Regions from separate parts of the Peribacillus sp. BM1 genome, predicted to be linked through region 4. Evidence: riboswitches for the same ligand, from Rfam matches in the RefSeq annotation. Region 4 holds a riboswitch; each other region holds the start of a gene.
What was found. Region 4 has a riboswitch for S-adenosylmethionine ahead of AC1MGI_RS08685 (methionine ABC transporter ATP-binding protein). Riboswitches for the same ligand answer to the same signal wherever they lie in the genome.
Positions count from the first base shown of each region.

Region 1 (6,315 bases), 1.0 Mb from region 4:
TAGAATTGTTTTGGGCAGGAGAGCTGACCGAGTCGGAATTTACAAGCAAGATGGAAGAAATTCGCCTATCACATTTACGAAAACAACAGGAAAAAGGAATTGATCTCATTCCTGTCGGTGATTTCAGTTATTATGATCATGTATTAGATACAGCTGTTATGTTTGGGCTCGTCCCAACACGATTTAAAACAGAAGGAAAGCAACTTTCACTTCAAACCTATTTTGAAATTGCCAGAGGCAGTAAAGGTAAAGTAGCATCAGAAATGACAAAATGGTTCAATACAAACTATCACTATATCGTGCCCGAGTTAGAAGATGCACAACCGGTTTTATTAGAAAACTGGCCATTAAAATTATATAAAGAAGCAAAAGAAAAATTAGGGATAAATGGGAAGCCTGTCATCCTCGGGCCGATCACTTTTTTGGCATTGTCAAAAGGATACGATGATCAAAAACGCAAGGAATTGTTACAAGCGCTTACTCCACTTTACGTCGAAGTATTGCAACAATTAGAAGAAGCGGGTGCTGAGTGGATACAAATTGATGAACCACTTTTAGTAAAACAGATTGATCGTGAAATTTTACGTGATGTTAATGAAGTGTACACAGCTTTTAAAAAGTCCGTCCCAAACGTAAAAATCATTCTACAAACGTATTATGAAAGTATCGAACATTATCAAGCCATCGTTCAATTACCAGTTGCAGGAATTGGTCTCGATTTTGTTCACGACGAGGACATGAATATTGCTCAATTACAAGCAATTGGTTTTCCGAAAGATAAGGTTTTGGCAGCAGGAGTCATTGACGGCCGAAATGTCTGGAAAGCCAATTTACAAGAGAAAGCAAAACTCATCGAAACATTAACAAGTATAGTTGACGATAATCGTCTCATAATCCAACCATCTTGCAGCTTACTTCATGTTCCTGTGACAGTGAAAAGTGAACAAAATTTAGAGCCCATTGTTAAAAATGCATTATCTTTTGCAGATGAAAAACTGGATGAAGTGGTCTTGTTAACAAAATTTGCAAAACATGAACTAACCGTTGAAGAGCTTGACAAATGTGACCAAGCAGTTAGATTATTAAATCATTCATCGTTCCGAAATGTGAGAGAAGTGCAAGATACATTAGTAAATTTATCTCATTATTCAATAACTCGCGTTGATGCAAGCAAACGAAAAGTATTGCATGATAAACGATGGGATTTACCATTACTTCCAACGACAACAATCGGTAGTTTCCCGCAAACGAAAGTGGTACGAAAGCAACGTTTGAAATGGCGAAAAGGAGAACTATCAAACGAACAGTATGAGCAATACATTAAAGAAGAAATTAAAAAGTGGATTGATATTCAAGAAGAACTTGGTTTAGATGTACTCGTTCATGGTGAATTTGAACGGACAGACATGGTTGAGTTCTTTGGTGAAAAATTAGCAGGTATTGCGATTACAACGTATGGTTGGGTGCAATCATACGGTTCACGTTGTGTCAGACCACCAGTTATTTTTGGTGATGTCGTCTTAACAGAACCAATGACAATAAAAGAAACGGTTTATGCGCAAAACTTGACGACAAAACCTGTAAAAGGCATGTTAACAGGCCCCGTAACCATTTTAAATTGGTCATTTGTGCGTGATGATATAAGTCGTAAAGATGTCTTAAGTCAATTGGCATTGGCAATCCGACAGGAAGTCGAAGCTTTAGAAGCAAACGGTATCGGTATGATTCAGGTCGATGAACCAGCCTTAAGAGAAGGATTGCCGTTGAAAACAGAAAAAACTGAAATCTACTTAAAAATAGCGGTTGATGCTTTTAAATTATCAACATCGTCTGTGAAGGAAGAAACACAAATTCATACTCATATGTGTTATGCGAACTTTGAAGATATTATTGAAGCCATTGATGCACTTGATGCAGATGTCATCTCGATTGAAACGTCAAGAAGTCATGGTGAATTAATTCGCTCATTTGAAGAACATTTGTATCATAAGGGGATTGGTCTTGGCGTGTATGATATTCATAGCCCGCGTGTACCAACATTGGAAGAGTTATCACAAAATATAGAACGTGCCCTGCAAGTCTTAGATTACCGTTTATTCTGGGTTAACCCTGACTGTGGTTTAAAAACGCGTGGTATTGAAGAAACAGTCGTGGCATTAAAATTAATGGTAGAAGCAACAAAGCTTTATCGTGAAAAGCTTGAAGTAAAACAAACACTGAATGTATAAGAAGGATAATAAAGGGTGTAGGGAATACGGTGAATGCTTAAGAGAACATGCTTAGGCCTTACTAGCGACTCATCAAACAAACGAGTAATTGTTTTATTCAGAATTTTCATCAAATTATTTCTTGACATTTGTTAATCACAGCTATAGAGTAATAGTTAATTAAAACTAAATATGTAACTTTCTTATCCAGAGAGGTGGAGGGACTGGCCCTTTGATACCTCAGCAACAGACTTTTTGTACTGTGCTAATTCCAGAAGCGAAACGCTTGAAGATAAGAAGAGTGAATAGCCGTGGTGCTAAAACCTCTTCTTATCTTAAGAAGAGGTTTTTTATTTTAACATGCGAAATAGCGGTAAAAATTAAAGAAGGAGGATTATTTGGAATTAATGGAATATTCGTGATGTTACATCAGTATTAAATAAGTAAATTTATAGCTAGATAATTTTGTGTTTTTTTAAAATCAATACTTCTCGAGAGATGCGAAGGGATTGTCCCGAAAAAACCTTAATAACCGGCATATGCTAAAGCTAGTAAGTGAATGTTTGATAGATGGAGAGAATGTTTCGATAATTCCTTCATCAACATGTTGTTTTTTCGCATATAACAATGAAATTAGCGAGGGTACCCTAAAACGAGAGCGTCATACCACAGAACTTCAATATATTGTTTAAATCATGTGTATATCACACAATAAACCGTGTATAGGGAGTTAAGGTCAGACCTCTTTAGGACGCCCTCAGAAAGGGGGTATTTATGGATTTTCGTCAAGAATTGAAGAACAGAATATTAGTTGGAGAAGGGGCAATGGGGACATTATTGTATTCCCACGGCATTGATCTTTGTTACGAAGAATTGAATATCACGAATCCCAATCAAATTGAAACGATTCATCAGGCATATTTGAATGCGGGAGCAGATATTATCCAATCGAATACATATGGAGCTAATTTTCATAAATTAAAGAGGTATGGATTGGAAGATCAAGTAAGTCAAATTAATCGTAAAGGCATTGCGATTGCTAAAAAGGTAGCTGTACAAGGGAATGCATTTGTATTCGGTACGATAGGTGCATTAAGGAGTATACGTAAATCAGATTTAAGCTTGGAGGAAATCAAACGTATTTTCCGAGAGCAATTATATAGTCTCCTACTTGAAGCACCAGATGGACTATTGCTTGAGACATTTTACGATTTGGAGGAGTTAGAGACCGTTCTTCAGATTGCACGGCAAGAAACGGATTTGCCAATTATCTCAAATGTTTCATTACATGAACTTGGAAATTTACAAAACGGGATGTCGTTAAACGAGGCTTTTCAAAGGTTAGAGCAGTTGGGAACAGATGTAGTCGGCATCAACTGTCGACTTGGTCCACATCATATGATTCGCGCATTGGAATCCGTTTCGTTACCAAAACAAGCGGCACTTGCCGTTTTCCCGAATGCTAGTTTACCAGATTATGTCGATGGAAGACTTGTATATGATGCAGTACCTGAATATTTCGCTTCATCAGCACTAGAGCTTAGAGAGCAGGGGGCATCCATTATCGGCGGCTGTTGTGGCACGATGCCTATCCATATTGAAGCAATAAAAAACGCGGTAAGATTGTTAGCACCGGTTTTAGAAAAGGAAATTAAAGTAAGGGATATTGAGATTATCGAAGTGGGAAATTCTGATGAAGGGCTAGCATTCCATGAAAAAGCGAAAGTGGAAAGAACGATTTTAGTAGAATTGGACCCGCCGAAAAAATTAGGGATTGAAGCCTTTATGAATGGTGCCGTTGCCTTAAGGAAAGCGGGTGTAGATTCCGTTACAATGGCTGATAATTCGCTTGCCTCACCGCGAATTTCCAATGTGGCATTAGGTACACTTTTGAAAACACAGCATGAAATAAAGCCGCTTCTTCATATAACATGCCGTGACCGTAATTTAATAGGTCTACAATCGCACTTGTTGGGGCTGCAAACGCTTGGTCTAAATGAGATTTTAGTCGTAACAGGTGATCCATCTAAAATTGGTGATTTTCCAGGTGCGACATCTGTATATGATTTATCATCATTAGATTTAATTAGTCTTATCAAACAATTTAATGAAGGACTTTCTTATTCAGGGCAAAGTCTAGGTCAAAAAACGAATTTTAAAATCGCTGCTGCTTTTAATCCAAATGTCAAATATCTCGATAAAGCAGTTAAGCGGGTTGAAAAGAAGATTGCCTGTGGAGCTGACTCCTTTTTGACGCAACCGATTTATTCCGTCAAACAAATTGAAGATGTATACGAAGCAACGCAACATTTAGACACACCTATCTTTCTTGGTATTATGCCATTAACAAGTTCAAGGAATGCGGAATTTATCCATAACGAAGTGCCTGGTATCATCTTGCCAGAAGAAGTCCGCAGAGCGATGGCATCTGCAGGCAATGATCCAAATAAAGCCAAAAATGAAGGGATAGCCATTGCCAAGGAATTGGTGGATACTGCGATGGATAAATTTAAGGGCATCTATTTAATTACCCCGTTCTTATATTATGAAATGACAGCAGAATTAACGAAACATATTAGAAAAGTAGATAGTAGGCATACTTCGGAGGTGGGAGCATATGAGTAAACGGTTAATTCAGGAACAAATGAAAAGAAAAATTTTATTATTAGATGGCGCGATGGGGACCATGTTACAAGCTGAGGATTTAACCGCTGAGGATTTTGGTGGTGAACAATATGAAGGTTGTAACGAATATTTAACGATTACCCAACCTGATGTCATTCGTTCCATTCATGAAAAATATTTGGCAGCTGGTGCAGACATCATCGAAACAAATACATTTGGTGCAACAAGTATCGTGCTTGATGAGTATGATATAAGTTATCTGGCATATAAACTAAACAAAGAATCTGCCGAGATTGCTAAGGCGGCCTGTGAAAAATATTCGAGTAAAGAATGGCCTAGATTCGTGGCAGGAGCTATGGGACCAACGACAAAAACTTTGTCTGTAACTGGTGGAACGACATTTGAAGCATTGACTGCTTCTTATGAAGAACAAGCGTTAGGTCTTCTTGATGGAGGGGTAGATTTACTTTTAGTCGAAACATGTCAGGACATGTTAAATGTAAAGGCTGCCTTTTCTGGAATTAAAGGGGCGTTTGTTAAATACGGACGGGAAATCCCGATCATGATTTCTGGCACAATTGAACCGATGGGAACGACACTTGCCGGTCAGTCGATAGAAGCATTTTATCTTTCATGTGAACATATGAATCCACTTGCAGTCGGATTGAATTGTGCAACTGGACCAGAATTCATGATTGACCATATCAGAACACTGGCGAATTTATCAAATAGAGCAGTTAGTTGTTACCCTAATGCGGGACTCCCAGATGAGGAAGGGCATTATCATGAATCGCCGAATTCTTTAGCAGAAAAAATGAAACAGTTTGCAGAAAAAGGATGGGTTAACATTATTGGTGGTTGCTGTGGTACGACACCTGAACATATTGTTGAATTGGTAAAAGTACTTGAATTGATTGAGCCACGAATAATTGAAACTCATACACACGGTCATGCAGTATCAGGAATCGAACCTCTTATCTATGATGATTCCATGCGTCCGTTATTTGTCGGAGAACGAACGAATGTTATCGGATCGCGTAAGTTCAAGGAATTGATTAGGGAAAAGAAATTTGAACAAGCGGCAGAAATTGCTCGAGCTCAAGTGAAAAAAGGAGCTCATGTTATTGATATTTGTCTGGCTGATCCTGATGACGATGAATTAGGGAATATAAAAGAGTTTGTTACTGAAGTGGTAAAGAAAATTAAGGTGCCACTTGTAATCGATACGACGGATGAAGCTGTCTTGGAGGAAGCGTTAAAAAGATCGCAAGGGAAGTCAATCATAAACTCCATTAACCTGGAGGATGGAGAAGAACGCTTTGAAAAGATTGTGCCACTTATCCATCAATATGGTGCTGCCGTCGTGGTTGGTACAATCGATGAAGAAGGGATGGCGGTTACAGCGGAAAGAAAGCTTGAAATCGCCAAGCGTTCTGTTGATTTACTTGTCAATAAATATGGTTTGTCAGAAAGTGATTTAATT
Region 1 covers NZ_CM155259.1:2,834,409-2,840,723, forward strand. Annotated here, with positions in the region: gene metE (5-methyltetrahydropteroyltriglutamate--homocysteine S-methyltransferase) at 1-2,228, shown strand, start outside; SAM riboswitch class I at 2,408-2,506, shown strand; gene AC1MGI_RS13740 (bifunctional homocysteine S-methyltransferase/methylenetetrahydrofolate reductase) at 2,982-4,832, shown strand; gene metH (methionine synthase) at 4,825-6,315, shown strand, end outside.
Region 1: linked by a shared signal. The riboswitch ahead of AC1MGI_RS13740 (bifunctional homocysteine S-methyltransferase/methylenetetrahydrofolate reductase) and the one ahead of AC1MGI_RS08685 (methionine ABC transporter ATP-binding protein) in region 4 are both predicted to bind S-adenosylmethionine.

Region 2 (6,315 bases), 1.5 Mb from region 4:
CACTTAAGAAATGGTACATGGCTTGTTCTTTCGAAAGCTTCGAGATTGGAGGCAACACGCCAGAGGCATCTGCCGTTAAGAAAATGATAGTATTCGGGTGACCAGCTACACTCGGATTAACGATATTACCGATTCCTTGTAGCTGGTAAGCGGCACGTGTATTTTCCGTTAATGTAGCATCATCATAATCAGCTACACGTGTGTCTGGATTCACAACTACATTTTCCAAAACAGCACCAAAGCGAATGGCGTCGAAAATTTGCGGTTCTTTTTCGCGTGAAAGATTGATGGTTTTGGCATAACAACCGCCTTCGATGTTGAAAACGCCGCTAGAAGACCAGCCATGCTCGTCGTCACCAATTAATTTCCGGCTTGGGTCAGCGGATAAAGTGGTCTTACCTGTCCCGGACAAACCGAAGAACAAAGCAACATCACCCTCTCTGCCAACGTTTGCTGAACAGTGCATCGGAAGAATTCCTGCTTCGGGGAGCAAGTAATTCATGACGGAGAAAATCGATTTCTTCATTTCTCCAGCATATTCAGTTCCACCGATTAATACGGTACGTCGTTCAAATGAAATGATGATGAACGTTTCTGATTGCGTTCCATCTACTGCAGGGTCCGCTTTGAAGTTAGGAGCGGAAATAACCGTAAATTCTGCTTGATGACCGAGTAAATCTTCATCATTCGGACGCACAAACAATTGATGGGCAAACAAGTTGTGCCAAGCATACTCGTTGATAACCTGAATTGGAAGTCGGTGCTGTACATCTGCACCAGCAAATCCTTTGAATACAAAAATCTCTTCTTTTTGTTTTAAATAGTTTATTACTTTATTGTAAAGGCTTGCAAAAGTATCTTCAGAAATAGGTTGATTCACCGGACCCCAGTCGATTTTGTCTTTGAACGCTAATTCTTCCACTATATATTTATCTTTAGGAGAGCGTCCTGTGTATTTGCCTGTTTCTGCACGAACTGCGCCCGTTGATGTAAGAACTCCTTCATTTCGTTTAAGAACTTTCTCAACTAATTGAGGAACAGAAAGCTGTACGTTTACATTTGATCCAGCTAATAATTGATGTAACTCATTTGAAATGCCCACAGTATTCATATATGAGATACCTTCCTTCACCCTTATTTATAGAAATAGTATAACACATTGACTTTATTAGTCTATACTAATTATAGCATTTAACACATTTTTTTCTGGAATAGGTATTTTATTCAAGAGATAGACGATATACATAGAATCAATCAACCTATAAATGAAACTATTCTTAAGGAAAAAAATCTTGACACTATTCCTTGTAGTACGTTATTATTTTAAATTGTACGGATTCTCTTATCCCGAGTTGGTGGAGGGACAGGCCCTAAGAAACCCAGCAACCTGCCGAAGTGTAGAAAGTTTGCGAAAGATTGATTGCAGATAAAAGTAATTGTCTTTTAATAATTTTGGCGTTGGTGCTAACCTGAGCAAGGTAAAAAACCCTTGAACGATAAGAGTGAAAGGATAGATTCAGTCAATAAACCTTTCCTCAATGACGGGGAAGGTTTTTATGTTTTTCGGGAACACTGATGAACAACGCTGAGAAGATCTGCATCTATTATAGAAACCGATAAGGGAACGAGCTCCGTCAAAACAAAAAAGGTGAATGAGATGGATGGGGTAAAAGCCTCCGTTTGCGTACCTAACACATAATTTCAATAATTAGGAGGAATTAAGATGTCAACAAAACGTCGTCTTTTTACTTCTGAGTCTGTTACAGAAGGCCATCCGGATAAGATTTGTGATCAGATTTCAGATTCAATTTTAGATGCTATCCTGGAAAAGGATGCAAACGCGCGTGTTGCGTGTGAAACTTCGGTAACTACTGGTCTTGTACTAGTAGCTGGTGAAATCACAACTTCCGCATATGTAGACATTCCGCGTATTGTTCGCGATACTATTGCTGGGATTGGTTATACCCGTGCGAAATTCGGCTTTGATGCTGAGACATGCGCTGTTTTAAGTTCAATTGATGAGCAATCAGCAGATATCGCTTTAGGTGTTGATCAAGCACTTGAATCACGTGAAGGTACAATGAGCGATGCTGAAATCGAAGCAATCGGTGCAGGGGACCAAGGTTTAATGTTTGGATTTGCTTGTAATGAAACAGAAGAGCTTATGCCACTTCCGATTTCATTGGCTCACAAACTTTCCCACCGTTTGACTGCTGTTCGTAAAGACGGCACATTAGCTTACTTGCGCCCAGATGGAAAAACGCAAGTAACGATCGAATACGATGAGAACAATCAACCGGCTCGTGTTGATACAATTGTTATCTCTACACAGCATGACGAAGACACTACGCTAGAGCAAATTCAAGCTGACCTGAAAGAACACGTGATTAAAGCAGTTGTTCCAGCTGAATTGATCGATGCTGAAACAAAGTACTTCATTAATCCAACAGGCCGCTTCGTTATTGGTGGACCTCAAGGAGATGCGGGTCTTACAGGACGTAAGATTATCGTTGACACATACGGCGGGTACGCTCGTCACGGCGGTGGCGCATTCTCAGGTAAGGATGCAACGAAGGTGGACCGCTCTGCAGCCTATGCGGCTCGTTATGTTGCGAAAAACATCGTAGCAGCTGGTCTTGCTGATAAAGCGGAAGTTCAATTGGCTTATGCAATCGGTGTAGCGAAACCAGTGTCAATTGCGATCGATACATTCGGAACAGGAACAGTATCTGAAGATGTATTAGTAGACTTAGTTCGTGCTAACTTCGACCTTCGTCCTGCTGGTATTATCAAAATGCTTGACCTGCGCCGCCCAATTTACAAGCAAACAGCAGCATACGGACATTTCGGCCGTACAGACGTTGATCTTCCTTGGGAACGTACAGACAAAGCAGCAACATTGAAAGAACAAGCTCAATAATAGTAAAAAGAGGAATCCACATTGTGGGTTTCTTTTTTTGTATGGGGAATCTGAAACACAATTCCTGAGATTGGTGGGTAAATTAGGAGAAGTGGTGAGTAAATGGGAAGGAGAACCTCGAGAGCTGTTGGATCATAGACTAATTCTAGAGAGGCAACTTTGCTTGGACATAAATATAAAATAAAAACGACTCCAGTGCTTAGAGTCGTTGAAATAAGATTTTTTATTCTTCAATCTGTTTCTCATTCTTGTAGTACTGTCCTTTTTCAGCGTATTCGCGGACGATGCGTTCCATGTCTTTCCGGTCTGCATCGTTCAGCTCACGCACGACTTTGGCGGGACGTCCGAAAGCGAGTGTATTTGGTGGAATCACTTTCCCTTGCGGCACGAGACTACCAGCACCAATGAAAGCTCCTTCGCCAATTTCTGCTTCATCAAGAATGATTGACCCCATTCCGATAAGTGCTCCTTTGCGGATTTTGCAGCTATGTAGGGTGACCTGATGACCGACTGTGACTTCATCTTCAATGATGAGCGGGTTGTTCGGGCTTTGATGAAGAACACTGTTGTCTTGAATATTTACTTTGTTTCCAATGATTGTTGGAGCTACGTCCCCACGAATCACAGAATTGAACCAGATGGTTGACTCTTCGCCAATTTTTACATCGCCCGTTACAACAGCGTTATCGGCGAGGTAGGCACTGGCTGATATTTCCGGTTTTTTTCCTTTATAAGCGTAAAGAATCATCTTTGAACCATATCCTTTCCGTTTAGATGTTTTTTAGGTATTATTTTTACTATACAATAATCTGCGATATTTCGTTATAATAAGGTTCACACATCATGCCAGAAGACTTGATAATTGTTTGTACATTTAATTTAAGATGAGGGTATGATAGTCTGTTGATCCGGGATAAAATAAAGAATAGCAAAGTGTAAATGAAGATTTAGCAACTAGAGATATAGTAGGAGGAGATTTTCATATGTGGAAATGGGAGGCAGACGTTACCCCAAAAGGAGTCATCGTCATCGTTCATGGTGCCATGGAGCATCACGGGCGTTATAAATGGCTATCGCAAATGTGGCGGTCCGCCGGTTACCATGTGATTATGGGAGATCTTCCAGGACAGGGTATGACAACCCGTGCATTTAGAGGACATATTGAATCTTTTGATCAATATTTAATAGAAGTAAAAAGCTGGATTGAGGAAGCGTATCAATATTCACTGCCCGTTTTTTTACTCGGACATAGTATGGGCGGATTAATTGCGATCCGATTACTTCAGCAGGAAGAAGTGGATTTGGCCGGGGTCATTCTCTCGTCCCCTTGTTTAGGTTTAGTGAAACACCCATCCAAGCTAATGACTGCAATTTCGTTAGGGTTGAATGTTACGTATCCGACCTTCCGAGTGGAATCTGGCTTATCACCTGAGCTTGCCACTAGAAATGAGGAAGTAAGGGAGTCAGACTTAAACGATTCGCTATACGTGACGAAAGTTTCGGTCAGATGGTACCGCGAACTTACGAAAAACATGAAAGAAGCCTTTGAAGATATTCCTGAATTTCAGGATATTCCGCTTTTGCTCATGCAGGGTGGCGATGACCGAGTCGTCGATAAACGCCCAGTTCGTGAATGGTTTAATTATAATCTTTGCAGTGAAAAACAATACAAAGAATGGCCGCATTTATATCATGAAATATTTAATGAACCGGAGCGCGATGATGTATTTCAATATGCGCTAGGTTTTGTGGAAACGAGATTAAAGACGCTCGGGTATGTCCTTTAATCTATGGGAAAAGAAAGGGGTTTCCTAAACATCGTTTATCTCATGAAGACATGACCGATTAAACGATGTTTCGAATGTGAGGTCAGACTGTTTGGGATAACCTCCTTGTCTTGTTTGTTTTGGAAGAATACAAAGAATTAGGAGTTTGAGTAACTATGGAAAACGCCGAATATTGGATCGGAAACTTAGCGATGACCCCCCATAAAGAAGGAGGATATTTTAAAGAAATGCTCCGGTCAGAGGGAGAAATAGTCACGGAAACTACTAAAAAAAGACCGTATTATACAAGCATTTATTTCTTACTCCGTAGTGGAAACCCATCTCATTTTCATCGCTTGAAATCTGATGAAGTATGGTATTTTCATACTGGGGATCCCTTGAATATACATATCATCCATCCGAATGGAGAGTACGAAATAGTGAGACTTGGTCTTAATGTGGGACAGGGGGAAGTTTTGCAAGCCGTTGTTCCAAAGGGAGCTATATTTGGGTCAGACGTAGCTGAGACTGCAGATTATTCACTAGTAAGTTGCATGGTCTCCCCTGGGTTTGATTATCAAGATTTCGAGTTATTTACGCAGCGTGAGTTACTAGAAGACTACCCTAGCCATGAACAAATCATAAAGAAACTGGCTTATGAAGAGTTACCAGAATAAGATGTGAACGAGGTTGGTTTTAATCGTGCCAACCTCGTTTTTTATCCCGTTTGTACTGGTCCCATCCATCTAGTTTTACCTGATTCGTGTAAACCCAAGATACCTTGTGCCTTGAAATTGCAAATCACCAATGTCGCTCTCTATCAGCTGACCATATTCAAGGTTCTTCACATGGAATTCAATTCGATCCCCGCTCTCAACTTCAAATGTGATGTAGTAATGATTATATGCGCGCGTTTCTCCTCCACCATGTATGCTTGTTCTTTTTGCAACAACCTTAGCTCGGACCGTTAATTTAGGGGCATCGTTATTGCTACTCCAAGTCGAAACCCCCTTAATCACTGCAAAAACTATAATTCCGAAAATAATAACAAAAGCAACTATAAATAAAATTGGTCCGACTCGAAACACAATGTCACCTGGTGCTTCATACATGTTGATCTCTCCTTTTTGTATTACTTTTTATATACGATGGCGGGCGATGGGAGTTTCGGAAATATGGAAATCTCCCATAAATAAAGTGCCAGACCTTACACAATATTAGAGTGTGGGGTCTGGCACTTTAGGGGGACTCTCATCCTTTAAGATTTTACTTTATTTTTTCAATCGCAACAATAAACGGCGGCTGATTCACCTGATTGATGAATCCGTATTGTAGAACATGAGCTTTGTCCTGGGGGAGCGACGTGGCATAATCTAGTACGGCGTCTCGTTCAATCGCTCCGCCTATGTGTCTGTGATAGATAACTAGGACGATGACTCCTTTAGGTGCCATGATTTCAAGTAGTTGTTCAATCGCAGCAATGGTCGACTCGGCAGCGGTGACAATTGATTTGTCGCCACCTGGAAGATACCCCAAATTAAAGATAGCAGCTTTAATTTGTCCATACTGTTGCTCTGACACATATGCTTTTACATGCTCATGCCCTGTTTGGATAAGCGTACACTGTTG
Region 2 covers NZ_CM155259.1:278,756-285,070, reverse strand. Annotated here, with positions in the region: gene pckA (phosphoenolpyruvate carboxykinase (ATP)) at 1-1,111, opposite strand, end outside; SAM riboswitch class I at 1,340-1,503, shown strand; gene metK (methionine adenosyltransferase) at 1,724-2,920, shown strand; gene AC1MGI_RS01360 (gamma carbonic anhydrase) at 3,144-3,665, opposite strand; gene AC1MGI_RS01355 (alpha/beta hydrolase) at 3,904-4,707, shown strand; gene AC1MGI_RS01350 (cupin domain-containing protein) at 4,863-5,363, shown strand; gene AC1MGI_RS01345 (DUF2500 domain-containing protein) at 5,439-5,798, opposite strand; gene mnmM (tRNA 5-(aminomethyl)-2-thiouridylate-methyltransferase MnmM) at 5,953-6,315, opposite strand, start outside.
Region 2: linked by a shared signal. The riboswitch ahead of metK (methionine adenosyltransferase) and the one ahead of AC1MGI_RS08685 (methionine ABC transporter ATP-binding protein) in region 4 are both predicted to bind S-adenosylmethionine.

Region 3 (6,315 bases), 560 kb from region 4:
AGAGCTAATGCACTCTTTCCACATCCTGATTCGCCAACGACTGCCACGATTTCATTTTCACTTACTGAAAATGAAACATGATCCACCGCCATATAATACTTATCTTTTATTTTAAACGATGTGGTTAGATTCTCTATTTGCAAGATTGGTTTCTCCATTGACATTGCCCCACCTTCATTGTCAATATTCAGTATGAACACAAGCTCTGCTCATCAAGGAGCGTTTGTAAATCCCTTTCTTTATTACAAACTAGATTGGATTTGCAAACTCTTAAAACACGATTTCTATGCTTCATTATTATTTTATAAAAGGAGATCAATCAATTTCCTATTCTTATCTTTATGTATACAGCTTTAATATAGAACATTCTCATAATTTTAATTCTCTAGTAAAACAAGACTTCAATACAGACTCTTCTGTTGTGTACTCATTAAAAACCTAATCATGCACACTAGAATTATGAATTAATGCACCTTTAGTAGAGATACTCTATGGACTCGAAAGATATTTTCTCGCAAACGATTCATTCTCCATAAAAAACCCCATAAATGTTAGATTGTTGTCTAACATTTATGGGGCAGTTCATTTTAGGTCGCTTTTGTTTTTATAGTTGGTTTGTCCCAAAGATAGCAGCAATTTCTTTTGTACCTACTCTTCGTTTCTTCCTCGCTTCTGCTCTAATCACAGCTGATTCATATAGTTTTATCTCCATCTCAGACTGTGGAATAATACTAGGCACAAGAGTTGGCTTTTCGTTTTCATCAAGAGCAACAAATGTCAAAAATGAAATTACGCATAAATTTCGAGTCCCTGATAGTAAATCTTCTGCAATTACTTTGACCACTACCTCCATCGATGTTCTTCCTGTATAAGTGACAAATGCTTCTAAACAGACCGCATTGCCTTCGTAGATTGGATGGAGAAAGTCTACAGAATCGGTTGATGCCGTTACAACCGATCTTCTTGAATGCCGCATAGCTGAAATAGCCGCTACATCATCAATATAAGCCATTAATTTCCCACCAAACATCGTTCCATTATTATTCGTATCAGGCGGTAAAACAAGGCTTGTTTTTACCACAAGAGAATCACTGCAATATTTCTGTTCTTCCATTATCCAAACTCTCCTGTCCAATTAAATCTCTTTTTACAAGCGTAGCCATTTTCCTCGGTATAATTCTTTCAAATAGTAGCAAGACGTTCATTTAAAAGTAAAGAAACTCGTTTTAAACCAAACAATTTTCTCGTGAACATACTCACTTCCACTCTCTTATTTTACTTTACATCTATCATAAATACCCGAACTACGTAAAGATAATTATTTTGTACGACAGAACACTGGGGGATTCATTTTCTTAGAGGATTTTTTAAGAAACTAGATATTCGATTTATCAATAATCTAAATATATATCCAAACTAAAAAAGAAATATTACACTACCATTCATTTTATAGTTCAAGTATGATATGCTTACAAAAAATATTTTTCATTCATCAATAAGGGGTATTGCACATGGATCATTCATTACAATTTCGACTTGCTTCATTAGAGGATTTGCCAAGAATAGTGGAAATTTATAATTCAACCATCGCTTCGAGAATGGTAACGGCTGACACTTCGCCGGTATCTGTTCAATCAAGACTCGCTTGGTTTCATGATCACATTCCTGATAAAAGACCATTATATGTAATAAAAATAGATGATCGGACTGCTGGTTGGCTAAGCTTTCAATCGTTTTATGGGAGACCTGCCTATAACACAACTGCTGAAATAAGTATCTATTTGGACGATTCGTTTCGTGGGAAAGGTCTTGGTGGACTTGCTATCCAGAAAGCCATTGAGCTATGTCCTTCTTTAGACATCGCTACAATCCTCGGATTCGTATTCGGTCACAATACACCAAGCATTAAATTATTTGAGAAATTCGGGTTTGAAAGATGGGGAAATCTTCAAAAAATTGCCTTGCTAGACGATATTGAACGAGATTTAATCATTTTAGGAAAAAGAGTGCTACACGAAAAAGGATAAAATTAAACAAAGGATGTTCAAAGGAATCTTCATCCCCGCAAACTGCGACATACAGTCTATATACGTGTTATTTTCACATAATACTGTGTGTTGAAGTACGAGGTCTGACCCTTCCGAGACATCCTCTTCTCTATTTAGCCTACCTCGAAACATCATCTAATACTCTTCACTATATTGCGCATCCGTGAGAGGCGTAATATTGAAGATATTTATTAATATGTCAAGCTCTTGGCTCGCTCTAATTGTTTGTTTATTCGAAAGTCCAAATCCCTTTGCTAGTTTAATCATTTCTTCACGCTTTTGTTCAATTTCATTGGATAATTGAACGAAAGATTTCATCACTACCTCACACTCCATCAGCTATTTTGACTTATTGTAAAATAAGTCTAGAGTTATCATCAAATAAAAGCAATATTTTACAATCAAAGTTTTACTTCATTAATCTAGAATTCGCAAATTAGACACATTTTATACAACTCGTATATTATTTTTTTCAATTTAATCTAAACAAATTCTGTAGTACATTCCCGAAATGAAGCATTCAACCAAAATAGCAAAAAGGATATCCCAAAAGTAAAAGATCTGCCCCCGTAACTCCTACTTACAGTTTAAACGAAGTGTAAGTAGGAGTTACGGGGGCAGACTTCTTTCGGACATCCTCTTTTATTAAGATTACTATCAGGTTATATTTGGTAATTTCTCCTCTGCTAAGTGACAATATTTTTAGTTGAAGAATGCTCTTTATTTTGAATTTGTTCAAATTCTCTCTCTAGAATATTCAAGGAAACATCATAAAAATGTTTTTGTTCGGATGTTTTATACACGCCACGGGATAATAATTGTTCGATTAAAAACGCCTTTTTTTCCTCAACTATCTGCAGTAACTTTGCCATTCTATACACCTCTTGCTTTATTTATTAGACAATTATTTCAATATGAATTTCTTCAACAAACTTTATATACCATTCCTAAGTGTACTTCAAACATTATTTCAGTAAATTAAAATTTTCATTCCTACGTGCTTATTCATAAAGTGAATCTTCAATCAGTTGGAGTTTACTACCCGTTAATGCGAGATAAATGCGGCAAACGATAGCCCACACTGTACAGTTAAGATTACAACCAACAAATCCAAACAATAAAAAGCCTCTTCTTAAACAAGAAGAGGCTGAAGTTTACGTCCGTTCGACTCTTCTTATCTTCCAAGCCTTCGCTTGTTGGATGTGGCACAGTGCTCAAAGTTGAGTCTGTTGCCGAGGTATCGCAGGGCCAAATCCCTCCACCTCTCTGGATAAGAATGATATATAATTGATGTTAATGCCATTATACGTTTTATTCCAAATAAAGTCAATGGTCATGTTTTGCTAATCTTGCAAAACAGTGTTCTTCGTTTCTTTCCCCCAAATTAACACGACAATTGCTCCAATTAAAATCGCAATTGTAAAAATTGTAAAAACCACACTAAGCGCAGTACCCGCTGCAACAAAATATCCGATGAGAAGCGGTCCCAAAACTCCCCCAACTCTTCCAGCAGCCGCCGCCATACCAGCGCCGGTACCACGAATCGTTGTCGGATATTGCTCAGGGGTATATGCATAAAGTGCCCCCCAAGCTCCTAAGTTAAAGAATGACAATAGCATACCTGACGTGATGAGCATCGGTAGTCCCTCTGCCGCGCCAAAGAAATACGCACTTACAGCTGTTCCAGTTAAATACGTGACAAGAACGAACTTGCGGCCCATTCTCTCGATAAACCACGCTGCAGTAAAATATCCAGGGAGCTGAGCTAAGGTCATAATCAATACATATTCAAAGCTCTTGATTAAACTAAATCCTTTCATCACCATAACACTTGGAAGCCACAAGAACATCCCATAATAAGAAAACACGACACAAAACCATAGAATCCATAATACAAGCGTTTGTTTTCTATGTTCTCTTGCCCACACACTTTTAATATTTTGCATAATCGTTGGCTTAGCTTTAATTTCAAGTCCGACATACTTCGGTGAATCCGGTAGATGTAAACGTAAATAAAGGGCATAAAACGCTGGGAGAGCACTTAAAATCAAAGCGATTCTCCACCCGTACCCTGGAATAACGAAATAGGAAATTAAAGCAGCAATAAGCCAACCTAATGCCCAAAAACTTTCGAGTAGAACGACCACTTTTCCTCGATTTTTGGCAGGTACGCTTTCTGAAACAAGCGTCGAAGCTACCGGAAGCTCTCCACCTAGTCCCATACCGATAAGAAAACGAAGTACTAAAAATAAAGCCAAAGATGTAACTAGAGCCGATAAGCCACTGCCAATTGAAAAAAGCAGCAAGGTAATGATAAAAACTTTCTTCCTTCCAATACGGTCAGCCATAATTCCGAAAAGAAAGGCACCAAATACCATTCCTATCGAATTAATACTACCGATCCACCCTACTTGTTGAGTTGTCAAACCCCATTCTGCTTGTAATGCCACCACAATAAATGACAGCATACCTACGTCCATTGCATCAAACATCCAACCGAGTCCAGCAACGCCAAGTAACCTACGATTAGAAATCGTTTTTGTATTCCCCTCCATGACAGTCCTCCTGAACAACCTCTTAACTATAAATACTTCGTTATTTTACCATAAATTGATCAACCATTGTCTTTATTTTCTTTTTCATAAAGATCCTCTGGAAGCAATTTAATGAATGGACTTATCTCACTAGTGAAACATATACATAATTCATGCATAGCACGAGTACACGATGTGTATAGCAGTTTTCGTTCACTTTCCAGACCGTATTGATCCTTCGATGCATCATAAATAATGACCGCGTCAAATTCTATTCCTTTTGCCAAATAAGAAGGGATAATCATAACTCCATCAGTGAATGTAGTTTTCCCTACACCAATTCTGTTAAGTTTCATTTTCCCCTTTAATGCTTCATATGCAAAACTTGTTTCTGCTTGTGTTTTACAAATAATCGCAATCGTTTTATGCCCAGATTCTATAAATTCCTTTGTTTTCTTCAAAATCTTCGATAGAAGATACTCCTGGTTTTGACAATGTACGATGACAGGCTTTTTCCCTTCTCGATTAAAAGGTTCAATTTGGCTACCATCCAAAAGCAGACTTTTTGTGAATGTAACAATTTCCTTCGTTGAACGATAGCTTCTATTCAAAATTACCTTTTCAGTTTCGTTTTTCTCAAACAAAAAAGTCAAAATGTCCAAACCTGCATTGTTTCCATGCGCATAGATCGTTTGGTTAAAGTCACCCAAAACTGTCAGTTTACTTTTTGGAAATAAATTCTTTAAAAAAGCAAACTGAAATGGCGAATAATCCTGAGCCTCATCAATGAAAAGGAACCGAATTTGTGAATTGGTCACGAAACCTTCCAATTTTTTTTTCATATATAAAAAAGGTGTCGCATCTTCATATAATAATCTTCCTTGATCAAGTTCATTCATTGTTAAACTTTTGATATTTTCCCAATCGGTAACTGGCCATTCTGTTTCTAACATTTTTTTATAAATGGAACGAACATCAAGAAAGGCAAGAGACTTTATTTTCTTGTACAGAGGCTTAAATCGCTTTTTCACGACATATTCGCTAAGGATTCTTTGCTCGCGTTCTCCTTCATCAAACGAATCTCGTTCATGTTCTTCGTGATTATTTGCGATCCGATAGCTTCTGAGATAATCTTCTTTTTCTAAGTATTGTATTTCTTCTTCAACCCACGCATCTTTTCTCTCTACTTTTTCAAGCTTCTTGATTTTTTTCAACAACCATTCAGAAACAAGCTGTAAACGATTAGGGATCGGTTTTTCATTACCTAGTTCATAAAAGTACTTTGAAATTTCCATCGCTGACACAAGGAGTTTTCCTCGGATTTTAATATTTTTGAATACTAATCCTTCACACTTCAACGCTTCCAAATATTCATTTATACCCTGTAAATAATTGAGTGATGATTTATATTGAATACTATTCAATCTATTTGAATACTTCAGATTCCCGTCATTATTCAGCACGAATTCTAGTTGATCGAATACATCTTCAACTTCAAGATTTTCTCCGAGCATCGCAAGCAAATATTGTTGAAAGGTCGTCTGCTGCATATTGTCTTCACCGAGCTCTGGCAACACATTGGCTACATAACTATTGAAAAGGGGATTTGGCGAAAACAATAATATATTCTCAGCGCTCATTCCCGCGCGATATCTGTACAATAAATAGGCAATCCTTTGCATAGCCGCAGATGTTTTCCCACTCCCGGCTGCACCTTGGACAAGTAAGAGACG
Region 3 covers NZ_CM155259.1:2,370,081-2,376,395, reverse strand. Annotated here, with positions in the region: gene AC1MGI_RS11435 (ABC transporter ATP-binding protein) at 1-158, opposite strand, end outside; gene AC1MGI_RS11430 (acyl-CoA thioesterase) at 605-1,114, opposite strand; gene AC1MGI_RS11425 (N-acetyltransferase family protein) at 1,512-2,027, shown strand; gene AC1MGI_RS11420 (Spo0E family sporulation regulatory protein-aspartic acid phosphatase) at 2,184-2,366, opposite strand; gene fbpA (Fur-regulated basic protein FbpA) at 2,735-2,920, opposite strand; SAM riboswitch class I at 3,220-3,325, opposite strand; gene AC1MGI_RS11410 (MFS transporter) at 3,392-4,603, opposite strand; gene helD (RNA polymerase recycling motor HelD) at 4,663-6,315, opposite strand, start outside.
Region 3: linked by a shared signal. The riboswitch ahead of fbpA (Fur-regulated basic protein FbpA) and the one ahead of AC1MGI_RS08685 (methionine ABC transporter ATP-binding protein) in region 4 are both predicted to bind S-adenosylmethionine.

Region 4 (6,315 bases):
AGGGATGATTCAGATTTCGAACCACACCTAGCTTCTTATCTTATTCATTTATTATTTACACATAACGTCCCACTAGTCAATAGCTTCTAATTACTTCATCCATCCAGGTTTTCCAAATCCTTTGAACTCTTCGTCAATAATCTTTTCAAATTCTTCTGACTCGACAACAGCTTTGATGTCTTTTGCAAATTGTGAATCGTTATCGTCTGTTTTAACAGCCACTACATTGCGATATTGATCACGCATATCTTCAAGTGCTAATGCATCAAGCAAGTCCATCTTGGCGGCCAACGCGAAGTTTCCAGGGACAGCAGCTAAGTCTGCACTTTCCACTGAACGGGGAAGTTGACCTGATTCGAGCGGTTGGAATTTCAGATTTTTCTTATTTTCCTTAATATCTTTTTCTGATACCGTTAGTGGGTCTGTATTTTCATCGATTACAATCAAGCCTTCATCTTGGAGCGTATTAAGCGCACGAGCCGCATTGACTGGGTCATTAGGAAGTGTAACCGTTGCCCCGTCTTTTACTTCATCTATGGACTTATACGTGTTTGAAAAAATCCCCATCGGCGCAGTGGGTACAGAGAGCAACGCTGTTAAATCCATCTTATTTTCTTTCGCAAAATTTTCAAGGTAAATGGTATTTTGGAACAGGTTTGCTTGAATATCACCATTGTCCAACGCTTTGTTCGGTTGAATGTAATCGCTAAATTCAACAATCTTCACCTTATATCCTTTTTCTTCTAATCCAGGGATAATAGCTTTCGTTACCATGTCACTATAAGGACCGGCTGTCGCTCCAAATTTAATTTCTTTTGATTCTGAACTTGTCCCTTTGCTACTGTTTTTCTCGCTGTCAGTATTGCCACATGCAGCTAAAGCCGCTACAACAACTACTAAAATAAATGCTGTTAGCCATTTTTTCATAAATTTCTCCCTCTTTCTGTTTCTTATCTTTTATCAACAACTTTGGCGATGAAATCACCAGCAAGTTGAATAATCTGAACTAATATAATTAATATAATTACTGTTGCAATCATAATCGTGTTGTCATAGCGATAATAGCCAAAACGGATAGCCAAATCGCCGATTCCGCCGCCACCAACAGTACCAGCCATAGCCGAAAACCCGATTAAACTGACGAGCGTTAGCGTGACACCTGAGATAATGCCAGATTTGGCTTCTAGCAGTAGCACATCTTTGACGATCATCCATGGTGTTGCACCAGCGGCAATAGCTGCCTCAATGACCCCTTTATCAATCTCACGCAATGCTGTCTCAACAATTCGAGCAAAAAACGGAATCGCTGCAACTGATAGAGATACACTCGCTGCAGTGGGTCCAATTTGTGATCCTACTATAAAGTTAGTTAGTGGAAGTAGTGCAACTAGTAAAATGATAAATGGAATTGAACGTACCAAGTTCACTACAAAACCTAATCCATTATTGAACCAGCGATTTTCCAAGAATAAGCCTTTGTTCGTTACGAATAATAATATTCCGAACGGAAGGCCAATCACAACGGCAACCACTAGTGAAATGGTAATCATATAAATGGTTTGCATAAAAGCCAGATTTATATCTGGGATAAGTTCAACGAAATGATTAAAATCAAAGCCCATCGCGTATCACCTCCACTTGCGCAGCACGATTTTCAATAAACTGAAGTGAGCTTTCGATTTCTTCCTTTTGTCCTTTTAATTCCATAATAAAGATACCGAGTGGCATTTCTTGAATATATTCAATCGAACCATGCAGAAAATTACCACTTACGTTATACTGCTGAAGCATATCGGAAATGATACCTTCTGAAGCAACCTTTCCTTTAAACATGACTTTCACAATCGGTCCCGTGCATCCATTTAATATGACTTCAGGTATTTCAAAAGATACAACACTTTCGATAAACTCATTTGTAAGTTCTGCCTGAGGGTTGGCAAAAATGTCATATACCGCACCTTCTTCAATGACCTTCCCGAACTGCATAATGGCCATTCGATTGCAAATTTCCTTTACAACGTTCATTTCATGAGTAATCAAAACGATCGTAATATTGAGTTCTTTGTTAATTTTCTTCAATAAATTCAATATTGACTTTGTAGTGGTCGGATCTAGTGCTGAAGTGGCCTCATCACATAATAGCACCGTTGGATTATTAGCAAGCGCCCGGGCAATGCCAACCCGTTGCTTTTGCCCACCACTTAGTTGCGCAGGATAAACATCTCTTTTATCAACAAGACCGACCATTTTAAGCAACTCTTCTACCCGCCCTTTTATTTGGCTCGCTGGTATTTTGGCAGCTTTCAAAGAAAAGGCAATATTCTCAAACACGGTTTTTTGACTAATTAAATAAAAATGTTGAAAAATCATACCGATTTTTAACCGCGCTAAACGTAAATCCTCACCTTTTAAAGATGTAAGATCGGTTCCATCCACTTTAATTTGACCTGAAGTGGGCCGCTCCAACAAATTAATGCAGCGAAGCAATGAACTTTTTCCTGCTCCAGAATATCCGACAATTCCATAGATTTCTCCTTTTTCTATGGTCAGCGAAACGTCATCCACTCCTTTAACCAACCCTTTTTTCGTTTTGTATGTCTTAGAAAGATTACGAATTTCGATCATACGATTCCTCACATTTCTTCAAATTGACAAGTGATTTATAAGAGATAGACCTTTATTCCTACAAAAAAATGCTCCCTTCAACTGAAAGGAGCATCGAAATACGAAAGAATCTCGACTTATCTTTCAGAATGATGGTCATTCTGCAGGATTGGCACCTTCCCAATATTGGGGGTTGCCGGACGTCATAGGGCCTAGTCCCTCGGTCGCTCTGGATAAGTATCATGATTAAATTTATTGTAATTAATATATTATAAAACTATTTAACTATTGTCAATCTTAAAAAAATAATAACACACTACTACTCTAGCAGTGTACCAATTTTAAATCCTTATGATTCGTATAAATCCGTCCGCCTGTCTTGAAAAACTGGAATCGTCTTCCGTACCCGATCGACTTCCTCTAAATCCAGTTCCGCGTACAAGATCCCTTCCGCTGTTTGATTGCTAATAAGTAACTCACCCCAAGGTGCAATGACCATCGAATGACCATTAAATTCATTATTTGGGTCTTTACCGACGCGGTTGACAGCCACGATAAAACATTGGTTTTCAATCGCCCTTGCTTGCAATAATAATTGCCAATGGTCAATCCGTTGCTTTGGCCACTCAGCCGGTATAAACATAATTTTGGCTCCATTTAAAGTGTGAGTCCGAATCCATTCTGGAAAACGCAAATCATAACAGATGACCCCGCCACACGTTATACCATCCAATTCAAATACATTCATACTTTGTCCTTCGTTCAAATATACATGCTCATCCATTAACTTGAATAAATGAGCTTTATCGTAGGCGGCGACAATTTTTCCAGTTCTATCCACGATATACATCGTATTAAAGTATTTGTCTCCTCTTTTCGTTGCTACTGAACCACCGACAATGTTCACTTGATGTTTTTTGGCAAGCTGAGACAGTAGCTTTCTTGTTATACTTCCCTCGCGATCAGCCAGACTGTCAAGCTTATCGAGAGCGTAGCCTGTATTCCACATTTCCGGAAATACAATGACATCCACTTGTGCATTTGCCGCTTCTTCGATATATTTTTCAATCGCTGTAAAATTTTTTTCTGGCTCACCAAAGGTGATATCCATTTGCACACAAGCAATCTTCATTTTTCGGCACCTCTAGACTTTTTTATCTAAATATTATAAAATTTTAGATTAAATAGCAACTCTTACATAAAAGGTGGTTCACATGGAATATTCAGAGCGCTTAAAAAAATTACCAGTACAATTTTTCGCAAACCTAGTTGAAAAGGTAGGCAAAGCAGTTGCAGAAGGACGGGATGTTATTAACTTAGGTCAAGGTAACCCTGATCAGCCGACACCACCTCATATCATCAAAGCGCTACAAACTGCGGTAGAGGATCCACAAACTCATAAATATTCTCCGTTTAGAGGACTTAAAGAACTGAAGGAAGCTGCTAGCGAATTTTATTTAAAACAATATGGAGTAGCTATCGACCCAGAGACTGAAGTAGCTATTTTATTTGGGACGAAAACAGGTCTAGTTGAGTTGCCAATGTGCTTGTTAAATGAAGGCGAACTTATGTTATTGCCTGATCCAGGTTACCCGGATTATTTATCAGGTGCAGTGTTGGCGAATGTCGAGTATCAGACCTTCCCACTTAAAGCTGAAAATCAATTTTTACCAGATTTCAACGCCATACCGCAAAAACAAAAAGAAGCAGCAAAATTAATGTATCTTAACTATCCGAACAATCCGACTGGTGCTACAGTAGATCGGACGTTCTTTGAAGAAACAGTTGCTTTTGCGAAAAAACATTCCATCACGATTTTGCATGATTTCGCCTATGGTGCCATCGGTTTTGATGGAAAAAAACCAGTAAGTTTTCTTGAAGTTGACGGGGCAAAAGACGTTGGTGTGGAAATGTATACCTTATCGAAAACCTATAATATGGCTGGCTGGCGCGTTGGCTTTGCAGTCGGGAATCCCAAAATAATTGAAGCCTTAAACCTCATTCAAGACCATTTATATGTTAGTCTATTTCCGGCTGTTCAAAAGGCCGCAGTTGCTGCGCTAACAGATGATCAGCAATGTGTTGAAGAACTTGTCAACCGTTATGAACAACGCCGAAATGCCTTTATTACGGCATGTCAAAATATTGGTTGGAAAGTCGAGGCACCAACTGGATCTTTTTTCGCTTGGTTGCCGGTTCCTAATGGGTTTACTAGTGAAACATTCGCCGATTATTTGCTTGAGAAAGCAGATGTAGCAGTTGCTGCTGGAAAAGGGTTTGGTGAATATGGAGAAGGGTATATCCGTGTCGGTTTATTAGTCGATGAAAAATTATTGGTAAAGGCCGTAGAGCGGATTGGAAAACTAAATTTATTCCAATAATTCATATCATCATAAATTCGAAGTAAGGAGGGCGTCCCATATGCCAAGGTGTCAAATCCCACAATATATTACAGCTAGTATGATTTTCGTTTCAGAATACCTAGCTGTAATACTGTGTTGGTGCCAGGTCTCTTATGGGCCACCTTTTTAATGGTAAAAAATTTCTCGTTGTGCTTATTATCTGAAAATTCTTTTTTCTATTATATATCACTAGTAACTTTTTACTTATTTTGGTATGATTTACATATAATACTTTTAATGATTCATACTATTAGTGAAAGCTCGGTGCAACGATGGATCTTATGACAAAGGACTTACTTATCAATTTTTTATTTATTCTACTCTCTCTATGTTTAGTACAAATGGTTTATTTAATTAAATATGCCTATCGATTAGAAGAAATAAAAGGATGGATTATTGGTATTTTCCCAGTAGTCTCACTTATCCTATGCATGCTACTTCCTATAGCTCTTGAAAAAGGTTCAGTTTGGGACCTTCGCTGGATCCCCTTCATTTTAGGAGGTTTAATCGGAGGTTTTCGTTTAGGTTTTTCTCAATTACTTTTGATTCTTATCATCCGCTATTTTCAAGGTCATGATGTCGGTTTTTATATTACAGCGATCACACACATCTTTATCGGTTTATTCGTATTCTTCTTATCTAAATACTATTTACAAATGAACATCAAACAAAAAGTAGCGTTAAGTATCGCATTAACTATTTTTGCATTATTTAGTTCCTTATTTGTTTCAATACATATGTTTGGGGTTAACACGGATAACATGTTTTGGATGAAGTTTGTCGCCATTCATATTATCGGCATGTTTATTTCCACTCTTCTTTGGGAAGTGATCCAAACAAATTTTCAGGTACTACAAAAGTTAGTGAAGGCAGAAAAATTACAAATTGTGAGCCATCTTGCTGCCAGCATCTCTCATGAAGTCAGAAATCCACTCACTGTCAGCCGAGGATTTATCCAAATGTTATCTGAAGGTGAATCAACACAGGCAAGAAAAGAGTATGCAAATATCGCGTTACAAGAATTGGATCGTGCTACAGACGTGATTAACGATTATTTAACTTTTGCCAAACCCGCATTCGATATAGAAGAAAATATTAATATTAATGAGGAAGTTCAACATGCTGTCAATGTCATTATCCCCTTAGCCAATATGAATGGAATACAGGTGAAGTTATCTGCAGTAGATCATTCTTATGTAGCTAAAGGGGATAGAAAAAAGTTCCAACAATGTTTAATTAATATCATGAAAAATGGCATTGAATCCATGTCAAATCATGGAGAAATTAACATCCACTTAAACTATGAAAA
Region 4 covers NZ_CM155259.1:1,807,913-1,814,227, reverse strand. Annotated here, with positions in the region: gene AC1MGI_RS08695 (MetQ/NlpA family ABC transporter substrate-binding protein) at 91-927, opposite strand; gene AC1MGI_RS08690 (methionine ABC transporter permease) at 951-1,622, opposite strand; gene AC1MGI_RS08685 (methionine ABC transporter ATP-binding protein) at 1,612-2,625, opposite strand; SAM riboswitch class I at 2,739-2,844, opposite strand; gene AC1MGI_RS08680 (carbon-nitrogen family hydrolase) at 2,954-3,736, opposite strand; gene AC1MGI_RS08675 (aminotransferase class I/II-fold pyridoxal phosphate-dependent enzyme) at 3,819-4,985, shown strand; gene AC1MGI_RS08670 (ATP-binding protein) at 5,348-6,315, shown strand, end outside.